One region of the Streptomyces sp. NPDC058221 genome, then DNA from elsewhere that is predicted to be linked to it. Evidence: riboswitches for the same ligand, from Rfam matches in the RefSeq annotation. Region 1 holds a riboswitch; the other holds the start of a gene.
What was found. A riboswitch is a leader RNA that binds a small molecule or an ion and turns the genes downstream of it on or off. The one in region 1 is predicted to bind cyclic di-AMP.
Positions count from the first base shown of each region.

Region 2: it holds a riboswitch for cyclic di-AMP, as region 1 does, so the genes downstream of both, ACFVW8_RS28615 (M23 family metallopeptidase) here and ACFVW8_RS21640 (M23 family metallopeptidase) in region 1, are expected to answer to the same signal.

Region 1 covers NZ_JBHVWF010000067.1:13,055-20,221, reverse strand. Annotated here, with positions in the region: gene trmB (tRNA (guanosine(46)-N7)-methyltransferase TrmB) at 1-662, shown strand, start outside; gene ACFVW8_RS21650 (PrsW family glutamic-type intramembrane protease) at 822-2,435, shown strand; gene ACFVW8_RS21645 (aldo/keto reductase) at 2,432-3,376, opposite strand; gene ACFVW8_RS21640 (M23 family metallopeptidase) at 3,601-4,764, opposite strand; cyclic di-AMP (ydaO/yuaA leader) riboswitch at 4,776-4,929, opposite strand; gene ACFVW8_RS21635 (PP2C family protein-serine/threonine phosphatase) at 5,207-6,289, opposite strand; tRNA gene ACFVW8_RS21630 (tRNA-Met) at 6,582-6,655, opposite strand; gene ACFVW8_RS21625 (hypothetical protein) at 7,089-7,167, shown strand, end outside.
Region 2 covers NZ_JBHVWF010000112.1:14,907-22,073, forward strand. Annotated here, with positions in the region: gene ACFVW8_RS28605 (M16 family metallopeptidase) at 1-967, shown strand, start outside; gene ACFVW8_RS28610 (M16 family metallopeptidase) at 994-2,376, shown strand; cyclic di-AMP (ydaO/yuaA leader) riboswitch at 2,591-2,758, shown strand; gene ACFVW8_RS28615 (M23 family metallopeptidase) at 2,771-3,583, shown strand; gene ACFVW8_RS28620 (GntR family transcriptional regulator) at 3,805-4,515, shown strand; gene ACFVW8_RS28625 (HPr family phosphocarrier protein) at 4,718-4,999, opposite strand; gene ACFVW8_RS28630 (GNAT family N-acetyltransferase) at 5,173-7,167, shown strand, end outside.

The DNA.
Region 1 (7,167 bases):
GGATCCGCAGCTTCCAGCCGCGCCGCAGCCGGGTCACGCCCGGCCAGCAGGACGCCCTGGAGCGGCTCTGGCCGAAGTGGGGCCTGGACATCGACGGGCTGCGCGCCCTCGATCTGCCGGAGCTGTTCGACGGGTTGCCGGTGGTGATGGAGATCGGCTTCGGAATGGGCGAGGCCACCGCGCAGATGGCCGCCGACGACCCCGGCACCGGCATCCTCGCGGTCGATGTGCACACCCCGGGCCAGGGCAACCTGCTCCGTCTCGCGGACCGGAACGGTGTGTCCAACATCCGGGTCGCCAACGGCGACGCCATCATCCTGCTGCGGGAGATGCTGAAGCCGGACGCACTGGACGGGCTCCGGGTGTACTTCCCCGACCCGTGGCCCAAGTCCCGCCACCACAAGCGCCGGCTGATCCAGCCGGAGTTCCTCGACCTGGTGGCGCAGCGGCTGCGGCCCGGAGCGGTCCTGCACTGCGCGACCGACTGGGAGCCGTACGCCGAGCAGATGCTCGAGGTGCTGACGGCACACCCGCGCTTCGAGAACACGACGGCGGACGGCGGCTACGCACCACGGCCCGCCTTCCGGCCGCTGACCCGGTTCGAGGGACAGGGCCTGGACAAGGGCCATGTCGTGCACGACCTGCTCTTCGCCCGCCACTGACCGCTCGCCACTGACCGTTCACCACTCCCCGGCCACCGCTCCCCGGTGGACCGGGCCAGGTGATACGCCATGGCCGTTGTCAGTCCGTCTCGTTAGGGTCGTGGGGTGTCGTCCGACGGTTCTGTCCAGCAGCAGCGGCAGTCACAGCCTTCCGTCCCGGTGCTCGAGGAGCAGCGGGTCGGCGAGATCCTGGCGGCTGTGCCGGAGCGGGGCCAGTGGCGATACCGTCCGCGCCGCGTCAGCATGCTCTGGCGGAGCCGGACGCTCCGTGTCGTCGCCGTCTTCACCGTGCTGGCCCTGTGCGGTCTGGTGATCCTGGCCCTGGTCCGCGACCAGACGGGGACGCAGGGCTTCCTCGTCGGTCTGGGTCTGGCTGTCCTGCCCGTCCCCCTGCTGATGACGGCCTTCCGCTGGCTGGACCGGGTGGAGCCGGGCCCGTGGCGCAGCATGCTGTTCGCCTTCGCCTGGGGCGCCTGCGCGGCCGCCCTGGTCGCGATCATCGCGAATTCCTTCGCGACCGAGTGGATCGCCACGGCCACCGCCGACCCGGGCAGCGCGGACACCCTGGGCGCCACGGTCATAGCGCCCGTCGTCGAGGAGAGCGCCAAGGCCACGGCCGTGCTGCTGCTCTTCCTGTTCCGAAGACGGGAGTTCAACGGGATCGTCGACGGCGTGGTCGTCGCGGGATTCGCCGCGACGGGCTTCGCCTTCACCGAGAACATCCTGTACCTGGGCAACGCCTTCGGCGAGGACCAGCAGTTGGGCTCGGGGTTCGCGTCCGTGACCGTCGCGACGTTCTTCGTACGGGCGGTGATGTCGCCGTTCGCGCATCCGCTCTTCACCGTCATGACCGGCATCGGCTTCGGGATCGCGGCGGGCAGCGCGCACCGCGGGCGGTTCCGCCGCATCGCGCTGCCCCTGCTCGGCCTGGTCCTCGCGATGGGCATGCACGCCCTGTGGAACGGGTCGTCGACGTTCGGCCCGTACGGTTTCTACATCGTGTACGGGGCCTTCATGGTGCCCGCCTTCGGGCTGGTGACGTGGCTGGCGATCTGGTCCCGCCTGCGCGAGCTGCGCACCCTGGCCGTCGAACTGCCCGCCTACGCGGCAGCCGGCTGGCTGGCCCCCACCGAACCCCTCGCCCTGTCCTCGATGCGGGCCCGCGGCATGGCCAGGGACGCGGCCCGCCGGTGGCATGCGACGGCAGCTGGAGGCGGCCCCTCCGCTCATCCGGGCCATCTGCCGGCCCCGGCCGACGCCCAGTCCGTGTCCAGGGCCGCATCGCACGCCAGGTCCCAGGCCAAGGCCCGGGGCAAGGCGGCGGCCCGTACGGTCGCGGAGTACGAGTCGTTCGCGACGTCACTGGCCTTTCTGCGCCGACAGGCCCGCCACGGCACGGCAGGCCCGGAGCTGGCCGAACGCGAGCTGGAGCTGCTGCACCACCTGTGGCAGCGCCGCGAAGTCGCCGGACCCGCCCTGGCGTACGCGGCGCAGGCGTCGGGCCGGCTGCGCCCCCGGCCGGTACGGCCCGCGCACCGGCCGTACCAGGGCTACGGGCCGTACCAGGGGCACGGCCCGCACCAGCCCTACGCCGGCCCCGGCCCGCACCACCAGGGCCCGCACTCCTCGTACCCGTACGGCCAAGCCGCCTACGGCCAACAGCCGTACAGCCCGCCCGCGTACGGGCAACCGCCGTACGGACAACAGCCGCACGAGCAATCCCCGCACAGCCAACAGCCGTACGGGCAACCCCCGTACGGCCGGCAGCCCTAGGCCGATGCCTCGGTGAGCTCGGTCAGGTCCTGGTCGGTCAGCTGCAGCTCGGCGACGGCCAGCAGTGCGGGAAGCTGTTCGACCGTACGGGCGGAGGCGATCGGGGCCGTGACGGTCGGCCGGGAGGCCAGCCAGGCCAGCGCCACGGTGGCGATCTCGGCACCCCGCTCCTGCGCCACCTTGTCGAGCGCGGCAAGCACCTTCTGGCCGCGCTCGCTCTCCAGGTGCTGGGTGGCACCGCCGGCACGGGGGCTGTCCACGGTCGTACCGGGGCGGTACTTGCCGGTCAGGAAGCCGGCGGCGAGTGCGTAGTACGGCACGGCGGCCAGTCCGGCGTCGGCGGCGGTGTCCTGGAGCGCGCCCTCGTAGGTGTCGCGCGAGACGAGGTTGTAGTGCGGCTGGAGCGCCACATAACGGGCCAGTCCCTCGCGCTCGGAGAAGTCGAGCGAGGCACGGAGCCGCTCCGCGCTGATGTTGGACGCGGCGATCTCCCGGACCTTGCCCTCCTTCACCAACTGGTCGAGGGCCGTGATGATCTCCTCGACCGGGACGGTCTCGTCGTCGAAGTGCGTGTAGTAGAGGTCGATGTAGTCCGTGCCGAGCCGGCGCAGCGATTCCTCGGCCCCGGCCTTGATGGTGGCGGCGGCGAGCCCCTTGTACGAGGGGTGGGCGCCGACCTTGGTGGCCAGGACGACGTCGGAACGCCTGCCGCTCGCGGCGAACCACTTCCCGAGGACGGTCTCGGACTCGCCGCCCTCGTTGCCGGGGACCCAGGAGGAGTACGTGTCGGCGGTGTCGACGAAGTTGCCGCCGGCCGCCGTGTACGCGTCGAGAACGGCGAAGGACTGCGCCTCGTCGGCGGTCCAGCCGAAGACATTGCCGCCGAGGGCGAGCGGGAAGACCTGGAGGCCGGAGGAGCCGAGCTTGCGAAGAGAAGTCATGGGTGGAACAACCCGTCGCACCGCCCCGGCTATTCCATGGCTGCTACAGCTACAGCTACAGCCACAGCGGCGACGGCATGCCGCCGGGGCGAGCGCAGACATGCGGACCGGCAGCCCCGGCGTCGGGGGGTGAGCGTCAGGACTGCCGGCGTTTCAGTGGCCCACGAGCGGCTCGGGGCACGGCAACGAGCCGGGAATCCCCGGCTCGGAACCGTACAGCGGCCTCAGACCGTCAGGCCCCGGGCGCGCAGCCAGGTCATCGGATCGATCCCCGTGCCGTCGGGGGTGTGGACCTCCAGGTGGAGGTGCGGGCCGGTCACGTTGCCGGTCGCGCCGACGCGGCCGATGGTGTCTCCGGTGGTGACCTTCTGGCCGACGCTGACGCCGATCGAGGACTGGTGGCAGAACCACAGCTCCGTGCCGTCGTCGAGCTCCAGGACCGTGCGGTAGCCGTACGCGCCGGACCAGCCGGCCGACTTGACGGTGGCACTGTGGATGGCCTTGATCGGGGTACCGGTCGGCGCCGCGAAGTCGAGGCCCGTGTGGTAGCCGGAGGACCACATCGAACCGGCCTCGCCGAAGGTCGAGGTGATCGTGTACGAGGAGGTGGGGATGGCGTAGCTGGCGGCGAGCTTGGCCAGCCGCACGGCCTCCGCCTTCTTCTTCGCCTCTTCCGCGGCCTTCTTCTTCGCGGCAGCGACCTTGGCCTCGGCGGCGTCCTGCTGCTTCTTCGCCTCGGCGGCCGCCTTCTCCGCGGCGGCCTTCTCCTCGGCTGCCTTGGCCTCGGCGTCGGCGGAGTCCTGCTGCTGCTCGGCCTGCTGGAGGATGCGGGCGCGGAGCGCCTCGCCGGCGTCCGTCGTGCCCTTCTCGGCCTCGGTGGTGGTGATACCGGCCGTCGTCAGCGGGGCGGCAGCGGTCTCGGCCTCGGCCTTCTCCGCCTCGGACTCACCGGAGAACAACGCGCCGACACCCGGGAGGGACTTGGCCTCGGGGAGCTTGTCCGAGATGGAATCGGGTAGAGAGATGGAGACCGGCGGCTTGCTCTGCGCGGTGGCCATGCCACCCGCGCCGACGGCCGCGATGACACCGACGCCGAGGACGGTGGAGCTTCGGGCGAGACCATTGCGCTGCTTGGCGACGCGGTGCTTGCCGCGCACGGGACGGACGGACTCCTCGGTGGGGTTCCATTCCTCCCACGCCTTGTCCGACTCGGCGTCGTCGGTGCGGAAGCCGTTGCCGAACTCGCTGCCCCGATCGGTTCCGTAACCGGCTGCGTAGTCGGTTCCGTAGTCGGTGCCATAAGCGGCACCGGGCCCGGTTCCGAAGTCATTTCCGTGTTCGGGGACGAACCGGGAGGGTGCTTCGGGGGCAGGCTTGTTGGACGCCACTGGGGCGCACTCCTTTCCTTCCTTCTCGCCTACCGGGTTAGCTGACGGGTTCGGAGCAGGAAGGTCTCCTACGGGTTCCTCCGCCTCTCGACGAGACAGAGATGCCCGATTCACCCCATGTAGGTGGTTCCCCGGTTCCCTTGCGGAATTCGGCGCTCGCGCACGGTGCCGCCTCTGACGGCGGCTGGGACAACCGCGCTGCGTTATCGAACGTTAATAGACACCCGGGTCCGATTCCAAGCCGTTCCGACTGATCATTCACGTCCTTGGCCTGGACTTTACGGGACACAACCGGGTGGAATCGGGCGAGTTGATCGCCCTTCGGCCGTTATCCGCTTTCTGACGTTGCGTCAAATGTTATGCGGAGTGACGTCTTACGGTCACGGACGGTGGTAACCACCGCGGCGCCTCCGTCGCGAAGCTCCGCCCCGGCCTCTCCCCGTCATCCCGTGCCGCCCCCCAGGCCCACGATCTTGACGGTCGTGCGCCGCTCCGGCTGCCCCTCCGTGGGCCGCACGATCGCGAGCAGCGCCATGTCGTCCGTCGTCACCCCGTCGGTGTGCAGCCGCACGTCATCGGTCAGCGCGGACAGCAGCTCCTCGGGCCCCGGGAAGATCCGTCCGCGCAGCCGCTCGGCGGGGTCGTAGAAGACGCCTTCGCCGTTACGGGCCTCGGAGAGGCCGTCCGTATAGAGGAGGAGCGTCGACCCGGCGGGCAGCTCCCACTCGTCGGCGCGATCCGGCCACACCCCCAGGTCCATCCCGAGCGGCAGCGCGGGCAGCGAGGGCCGCAGGACGTCCAGCCCCCCGTCCGTGTGCAGCAGCAGCGGTTCGGGGTGGCCTCGGTTGAGGATCCGTACCCGGGTCGCGCCCGGCGGGATCTCGGCGAGCGCGGCGGTGACGAACCCCTCGAACGCGTCGAGACCGCCCCGCCGGCTCGACTCCCGCGCCAGCGCACGCTCCAGCCGCTGCGCCACCCCCTCCAGCGACCGCTCCTGCTCGGCCGCCTCCCGGAACGCGCCGATGACCACCGCCACCGCCTCCACCGCGTCCAGCCCCTTGCCCCGTACGTCCCCGACCACCAGCCGCACCCCGTACGGGGTGTCCGTCACGGAGAACAGGTCGCCCCCGACGAACTCGTCCGCCTGCGCGGCCTCGTACCGCGCGGCCACGTGCAGCCCGCCGATCCGGTCGGACGGCGTCGGCAGCACCGCCCGCATGGCGGTCTCCGCGATGACCCGCGCGGAGGCCAGCTGCTCGTTGCTGCGCCGTACGACCGCGTTGATGAAGACCGCGAGGACCGAGACCGTGAGAACGGTGAGGAGCTCGATGGAGGGCACGACCCGAAAAAGGGTGCCGCTGTAGAGGCGCAGCACGGCGACGGCCACCAGGGCGGCCGCTCCGACCCGGATGGTGCCGGCGAGCGAGAAGAACGGCGCGGCGATCAGCGGGGCCGCCGCGAACAGGGGTACGGCCGTGAAGGCGGGCGGGGTCAGGAAGTCGAACAGCAACCCCCCGACGATCATCAGGCCGGGCAGCGCCCGGACGAGCCGCCGGTTCCGGATCTCCTCGACGCGCCTCCCCCGCCGCTGCTCCCGCTTCCCCACCTGTGGTCTCCTGCCCGGTGCATCCACGGCCGCGGACGGTACCGCGCACCACTCCCAGAGTTCCCGGAGCGCGGTCGCGGGGCGACTCCTCGACGGCCAATGGGAGTACGTACGCGGTGCTGGTCGCACCGGCCGGCGGGCCGACGGCCCGGCGAACGTACAAACGAATCAGACCCGGCACGCTGTATGCGTACCGGGTCTGATTCTTCAGTAGCGGGGACAGGATTTGAACCTGCGACCTCTGGGTTATGAGCCCAGCGAGCTACCGAGCTGCTCCACCCCGCGTCGGTAAACACAACTCTACGGCATGTTCGAAGCACTCATGACCACCTCACGGACCCACCCCCCGGCCGGCCGTCACACGCCTTCACCCACCCCTACCGCACTCCCTGCATTGCTCCTTCAACTGCCTTACTCCAATGGGGCGTTGCCACTCGACCAGCCCAACCCCACGCTGTTGTACGCGCCTTGACGACGACGACAGCACATCCCGGACAAACGAGGGCGCGGCCACACCCGGGGCCGGCCGGCCCGCCGCATGCTCAAAGTGCCGAAAACGAGAAGGTGTTGCGAAGAACACGTGCGTTGCCGCAAGGTATCTGCTGCGCCCCCGGACCGGTGGGCCGCCCGTGCGAGCAGAGGCGGGAGCGCGCTGTTCACCGTGCCCCGCAGGCCGCTCACGGTCTCTCATCGCAGCCTGTCTGGAGGGCCTCCGCCGATGACCGCACCGCTCACCCCCGCCCCCGCTCCCTCCCCCGCCTCGACCTCACCGCTGCGCGGAGCCGTTCTCAGCGGCG
Region 2 (7,167 bases), on a different contig from region 1:
GCGCGACGTCGTCAAGAACGAGCGCCGCCAGCGCTACGACAACGTCCCGTACGGCACCGCGTTCGAGCGGCTGACCGCCCTCGCCTACCCGGAGGGCCACCCGTACCACCACACCCCGATCGGCTCCATGGCCGACCTGGACGCGGCGACCCTCGACGACGCGCGGACCTTCTTCCGGACGTACTACGCGCCGAACAACGCGGTGCTCTCGGTCGTCGGTGACATCGACCCGGAGCAGACACTCGCCTGGGTCGAGAAGTACTTCGGCTCCATTCCCTCGCACGACGGCAAGCAGCCGCCGCGCGACGGCACGCTTCCCGGTGTCATCGGCGGCGAGCTGCGCGAGGAGGTCCGCGAGGAGGTCCCGGCGCGCGCCCTGATGGCCGCCTACCGGCTGCCGCACGACGGCACCCGGGAGTGCGACGCCGCGGATCTCGCGTTGACGGTGCTGGGTGGTGGCGAGTCGTCCCGGCTGCACAACCGCCTGGTCCGCCGGGACCGTACGGCCGTCGCGGCCGGCTTCGGACTGCTGCGGCTGGCCGGCGCGCCCTCGCTCGGCTGGCTGGACGTCAAGACGTCCGGCGGTGTCGAGGTCGCGCAGATCGAGTCCGCCGTCGACGAGGAGCTCGCCCGGTTCGCCGGTGAGGGACCCTCGCCCGAGGAAATGGAGCGGGCGCAGGCCCAGTTGGAGCGTGAGTGGCTGGACCGGCTCGGCACGGTCGCGGGCCGCGCCGACGAACTGTGCCGGTTCGCCGTGCTGTTCGGCGACCCCCAGCTCGCCCTGACCGCCGTGAACCGGGTGCTCGACATCACCGCCGAAGAGGTTCAGGAGGCCGCCAGGGCCCAGCTGCGCCCCGACAACCGGGCGGTGCTGGTCTACGAGCCCGTCGAGCCCGCGGAGCCCGCCGAAGAGGCGGAAGACGGCGCCGCCAACGACACCGACGCGCACGAAGGAGCGGACAAGTGAGCGACGCTGCCGCGACTGGAGTTTCGATGGAGTACCACCCGCAGCCCGCCCCCGGAGCGGCGAGGCCCTGGGCCTTCCCCGCGCCTGAGCGCGGCTCCCTGCCCAACGGCCTCACGGTGCTGCGCTGCCACCGCCCCGGCCAGCAGGTCGTCGCCGTCGAGATCTTCCTCGAAGCCCCGCTGGAGGCCGAGCCCGAGGGTCTGGACGGAGTGGCCACGATCATGTCGCGCGCCCTGTCCGAGGGCACCGACAAGCACAGCGCGGAGGAGTTCGCCGCCGAGCTGGAGCGGTGCGGCGCCACCCTGGACGCCCATGCCGACCACCCCGGCGTCCGGGTCTCCCTGGAGGTGCCCGCGTCCCGGCTGGCCAAGGCGCTCGGCCTGGTCGCCGAGGCCCTGCGGGCACCGGCCTTCGCCGACAGCGAGATCGAGCGGCTGGTGAACAACCGGCTCGACGAGATCCCGCACGAGCAGGCGAACCCGGCCCGGCGCGCGGCCAAGCAGCTCTCCAAGGAGCTCTTCCCGGCCACCGTCCGTATGTCGCGCCCGCGCCAGGGCACCGAGGAGACCGTGGAGCGGATCGACTCCGCGGCCGTGCGCGCCTTCTACGACGCCCATGTGCGGCCGTCCACCGCGACCGCGGTGGTCGTCGGGGACCTCACCGGCATCGACCTGGACGCACTGCTCGCCGACACCATCGGCGACTGGTCGGGCAACACCTCCCAGCCCCGCCCCGTCCCGCCGATCACCGCCGACGACACCGGCCGCGTGGTCATCGTGGACCGCCCCGGCGCGGTGCAGACGCAGCTGCTGATCGGCCGGATCGGCGCCGACCGGCACGACAGCGTCTGGCCGGCCCAGGTGCTCGGCACCTACTGCCTGGGCGGCACGCTCACCTCCAGGCTCGACCGGGTACTGCGCGAGGAGAAGGGCTACACCTACGGCGTACGTGCCTTCGCCCAGGTGCTGCGCTCCTCGGCCGCGGACTCCGCCACGGGGGCGACCGGCGCCGCGATGCTGGCCATCAGCGGCTCGGTGGACACCGAGTCCACCGGTCCGGCGCTGGAGGACCTGTGGAAGGTGCTGCGGACCCTGGCCGCCGAGGGCCTGACGGACGCCGAGCGCGAGACGGCCGTGCAGAACCTCGTGGGCGTCGCCCCGCTGAAGTTCGAGACGGCGGCCTCCGTCGCGGCCACCCTCGCCGACCAGGTCGAGCAGCACCTCCCGGACGACTACCAGGCACAGCTGTACGCGCGCCTGGCGGACACGGGCACGGTGGAGGCCACGGCGGCCGTGGTCAACGCCTTCCCGGGGGACCGGCTGGTCACGGTCCTCGTCGGGGACGCCGCACAGATCGAGGAGCCCGTCAGGGCGCTCGGCATCGGCGAGGTCTCGGTCGTCACCGGCTGACCGGTCAATCACCCTGACAGCAGGGCAAAAGGGAAAGCCTCCGGCAGTCACTGAACCGCCGGAGGCTTTCCCTTTTGCCTGCTTTGGGGGAGAGGTCGCCTGTCTGTCCTGTGGGATGCGCTACAAAGCGGCCTGTCCGTTTGGTGCGGAGAAGCACCCCCGCCTAGCGTCGGCCCGGCTGTCCGTCACCCGTATGCCGCATCCGCGACGTACCGGACAGCCATCGCCGAGTCCCCGTCAGGCGCGAGCCGGGGGAGCCGGGGACCCACGCAGTCCCTGGGGTGAATCGGATGCCCGTGCCTCTGTGAGGCTGGTGGATCCGTAGGAGACCTTCCTGCTCCGAACCCGTCAGCTAACCCGGTAGGCGAGAAGGAAGGAAAGGACCAGCCACTTCATGGCGTTCACCCGTGCCACCGGGAAGCACCGTGCCCCGAGCCGTCTGACGCGCTGCGGCGCGAAGGCCGTCGGCATCGCGACCCTGGCCACCACCGGCGTCATCGGCTCCATGGCCTCTCCGGCCCTCGCCGCGGACACCGAGACCCCTGTCACCGGCGAGACCGGCCTCACCCAGGTCATCGCCATCGAGGGTGACCTCGCCGACCGGATCGCGGCGCAGGCGGACGTGCAGCAGCACCAGGCCGACGTCGCCGCCAAGGCGAAGGCGGAAGCCGAAGCGAAGGCGAAGAAGAAGGCCGAGGCCAAGGCCAGGGCGGCCGCGAAGGCCAAGGCCGCCGCCCGCGCCGAGAAGGCCCGCGAGAGCAAGGCGCGTGCCGCCCGCTCCGCCGAACGCGCCCGGCTCGGCACCTTCCAGCTCCCCGTCGCCGGTTCCTACGTGAGCACCGGCTACAAGTCCAGCGGCTCCATGTGGTCCTCCGGCAGCCACTCCGGCATCGACTTCCACGCCGCGTCCGGCAGCTCCGTCGTCGCCGTCGGCGCCGGTACGGTCGTCGAGGCCGGCTGGGGCGGCGCGTACGGCAACAACATCGTGCTCCGGATGACGGACGGCACGTACACCCAGTACGGCCACCTCTCCTCGATCGGAGTCTCCGTGGGGCAGAGCATCGGCCAGGGGCAGCAGATCGGTCTCTCCGGATCGACCGGCAACTCCACCGGGCCGCACCTCCACTTCGAGGCCAGGACCACGCCGTCCTACGGCTCCGACATGGACCCGGTCGCCTACCTGCGCGCCCACGGCGTCACCGTCTGACCGAAGCGGACCACCTCGCTGAAGGCCCCGGCACCAACGCCGGGGCCTTCGGCGTGCCCGGCCGCCGGAGCAGGGCGTGGCACCCGTTCCCGAACCTCTCGGTGACCAAAAGATATTCATGAATTTCCACCCGGCATCGGAAATGCGGCGGCATTGCAATAGAGTCACAGGATAGGCGTCGATCGGCCGCGTTTCGCGGGGATTAAGGCGGAGGTTCGGACATGCGCATTCCGGCGCATTCGGTATGCACGGCAATCCGTGACGACATCGTCTCGGGTGTCTTCGAACGCGGCAGCCGACTCACGGAGGAGGTGCTCGCACGCCGTTACGGGGTCTCCCGCGTCCCGGTGCGCGAAGCGCTGCGCACCCTTGAGTCCGAGGGTTTCGTGGTCACCCGCAGGCACGCCGGGGCCTGTGTCGCCGAGCCCGACGAGCAGGAGGCGGCCGATCTGCTGGAGGTCCGGATGCTGCTGGAGCCGCTCGGCGCGGCCCGCGCCGCCCGGCGCCGCACCGACGCCCACCTGAAGGTGCTGCGCGGTCTGGTCAGGCTGGGGCAGGAGCGGGCGCGCCGGGGTGAGGGCGAGGACCTGCGCTCACTGGGCGGCTGGTTCCACGAGACGCTCGCCCAGGCCTCCGGCAGCCCCGGCCTGATCGCCCTGCTCACCCAGCTCCGGCACAAGATCGCCTGGATGTACGTGGTCGACCAGCCGGCCCGTCCGGCCGACTCCTGGGCCGAGCTCGGGGCCATCGTGGACGCTGTGGCGCGCGGCGACGCGGAGCGGGCGAGAGTGCTGGCCGCCCAGCACGCCGAGCGGGCCACCGACGCACACCGGCTGCGCCGCCCGGACCGGCCGGGTTCCGGCACCGTTCCCCGCGCCGGCCGGGTGAGGACTTCGCAACATGTCGTAAACACCCCGAGCGGCCGGCTTTAACAATTACGCCGTATACAAATAACAGTATTCAGGGGGGCTTCTTTTTGCTGCCCTGAATTCGGTGCTGCACTGAATTCGGTGAAGTGGCCTGTCCGGATCCTGTCCGGATTGGCCGGCTCCTTGTGTAAACGAAAGAGCCGCGGCTCCCGGTCGAGGGGGCCGCGGCTCATCCGCAGGAATTCCGGCAGTCGTGACCGCTGGATCAGACGGTCTCCGGGAGCTCGTCGAGCCCCTCGGCGACCAGCTTGGACAGGCGGTCCAGAGCGGCTTCGGCGTTGTCGGCGTCGGACGCGAGGATGATCTCCTCGCCGCCCTGCGCGCCGAGCCCGAGCACCGCGAGCATGGACGCGGCGTTCACCGGGTTGCCGTCGGCCTTGGCGATGGTCACGGGGACGCCGGAAGCCGTGGCGGCACGGACGAAGATGGATGCGGGGCGGGCGTGCAGGCCCTCGGCCCAACCGACGTTGACGCGGCGCTCAGCCATGGTTCTGCCCTTCACGAATCAATGGTTGTCTAGACCAGTCTCTCATGCAGTGCGCAATGCTCCGGCCGACCCGCGGCCCGTCCGCGGCCCGCGTCCTGCCGTCGGCCGGCCACCCCCAGACTGCCCCGGCCCCGGCCCCCACGCGACCGGTGACCGAGCCGTAGGCTTTGCCCATGGAGCCCTCTGTGGAGCAGAGTCCGCATCACGCCTACCCCGATCACTGGGAGGCGGACGTGGTGCTCCGCGACGGCGGCACCGCGCGGATCAGGCCGATCACCACGGACGATGCCGAACGGCTGGTCAGCTTCTACGAGCAGGTCTCGCCCGAGTCGAAGTACTACCGATTCTTCGCGCCGTACCCGCGGCTCTCCGCCAAGGACGTCCACCGCTTCACCCATCACGACTACGTCGACCGGGTGGGACTCGCCGTCACGGTGGGCGGCGAGTTCATCGCCACGGTCCGCTACGACCGGATCGACGCGCACGGCAGGCCCGCGTCGGCCCCTGCGGACGAGGCGGAGGTGGCCTTCCTCGTCCAGGACGCGCATCAGGGCCGCGGGGTCGCCTCCACCCTGCTCGAACACATCGCCGCCGTCGCCCGGGAACGCGGCATCCGCCGTTTCGCCGCCGAGGTGCTGCCCGCCAACAACAAGATGATCAAGGTGTTCCGGGACGCCGGATACACCCAGCAGCGCAGCTTCGAGGACGGCTCCGTCCACCTCACCCTCGACCTCGAACCGACCGCCGAATCGCTCGCCGTCCAGCGTGCCCGCGAGCAGCGTGCCGAGGCACGGTCCGTGCAGCGGCTCCTCGCCCCCGGCTCCGTCGCCGTCATCGGCGCCGGACGCAACCCCGGCGGGGTCGGCCGTACGGTCCTGCGCAACCTCCTGGGCGCGGGATTCACCGGCCGTACCTACGCGGTGAACAGCGCCTTCGCCGCGGATCAGGGCACCATCGACGGGGTGCCCGCCCACCGCTCCCTCGGCGAGATCGGCGAAACCGTCGACCTCGCCGTGGTCGCCGTGCCCGCCGAGCGGGTGCCCGAAGCCGTCGCCGACTGCGGGGAACACGGCGTCCAGGGGCTGGTCGTCCTCTCCGCCGGATACGCCGAGTGGGGCGCCGAGGGCCGCGAACGGCAGCGCGAACTGGTGCGCCAGGCCCGCTCGTACGGCATGCGGATCATCGGCCCGAACGCCTTCGGCATCATCAACAACTCCGAAGCCGTCCGGCTGAACGCCTCCCTGGCCCCCGAACGGCCCGACTCCGGACGCATCGGCCTGTTCACCCAGTCCGGCGCGATCGGCATCGCCCTGCTCTCCGGGCTCTACCGGCGCGGTGCGGGACTCTCCACCTTCATCTCGGCGGGCAACCGCGCCGACATCTCCGGCAACGACTTCCTCCAGTACTGGTACGAGGACGCGGACACCGACGTCGCCCTGCTGTACCTCGAATCGCTGGGCAACCCCCGCAAGTTCACCCGCCTCGCCCGGCGTACCGCCGCGGTGAAGCCGGTGGTCGTGGTCAAGGGCGCCCGGCACAGCGGCTCCACCCCGCCCGGCCACGCCGTGCCCATCAGCCGGATCCCGGACGCCACCGTCTCCGCGCTGATGCGGCAGGCAGGGGTGATCCGCGTCGACACGGTGACGGAGATGGTGGACGCCGGCCTGCTCCTCGCCGACCAGCCGCTCCCGGCGGGCGGACGCGTCGCGATCCTCGGCAACTCCGAGTCCCTCGGCCTGCTCACGTACGACGCCTGCCTGGCCGAGGGGCTGCGCCCGCGCCCGCCTCGCGACCTCACCACCGGTGCCACCCCGCAGGACTTCCGGGACGCGCTGGCCGAGGCGCTGGCCGACGAGGGCTGTGACGCGGTGATCGTGACGGCGATCCCCTGGGTGGGCGAGGACGGTGAGGCGGAGCAGGGCGACGGCGAGGTGCTGGCCACCGCCCTGCACACGGCAGCCGCCGCGGGCCCCGCCAAGCCGGTGGCCGTCGTCCACGTGGAGATCGGCGGTCTCGCGGAGGCCCTGGCCGCCGCCACCAGCACGGTGGCCCAGCAGCGCCCGGTCCCGGCCACACCCGGCGTCACGGCGCCCGGACGGCCCTCGGGCGGAGCCCCCGCCACGACGCCGGCTCCGGCGACGCCTCCGGGCGGGTCCGCCACCGAACCA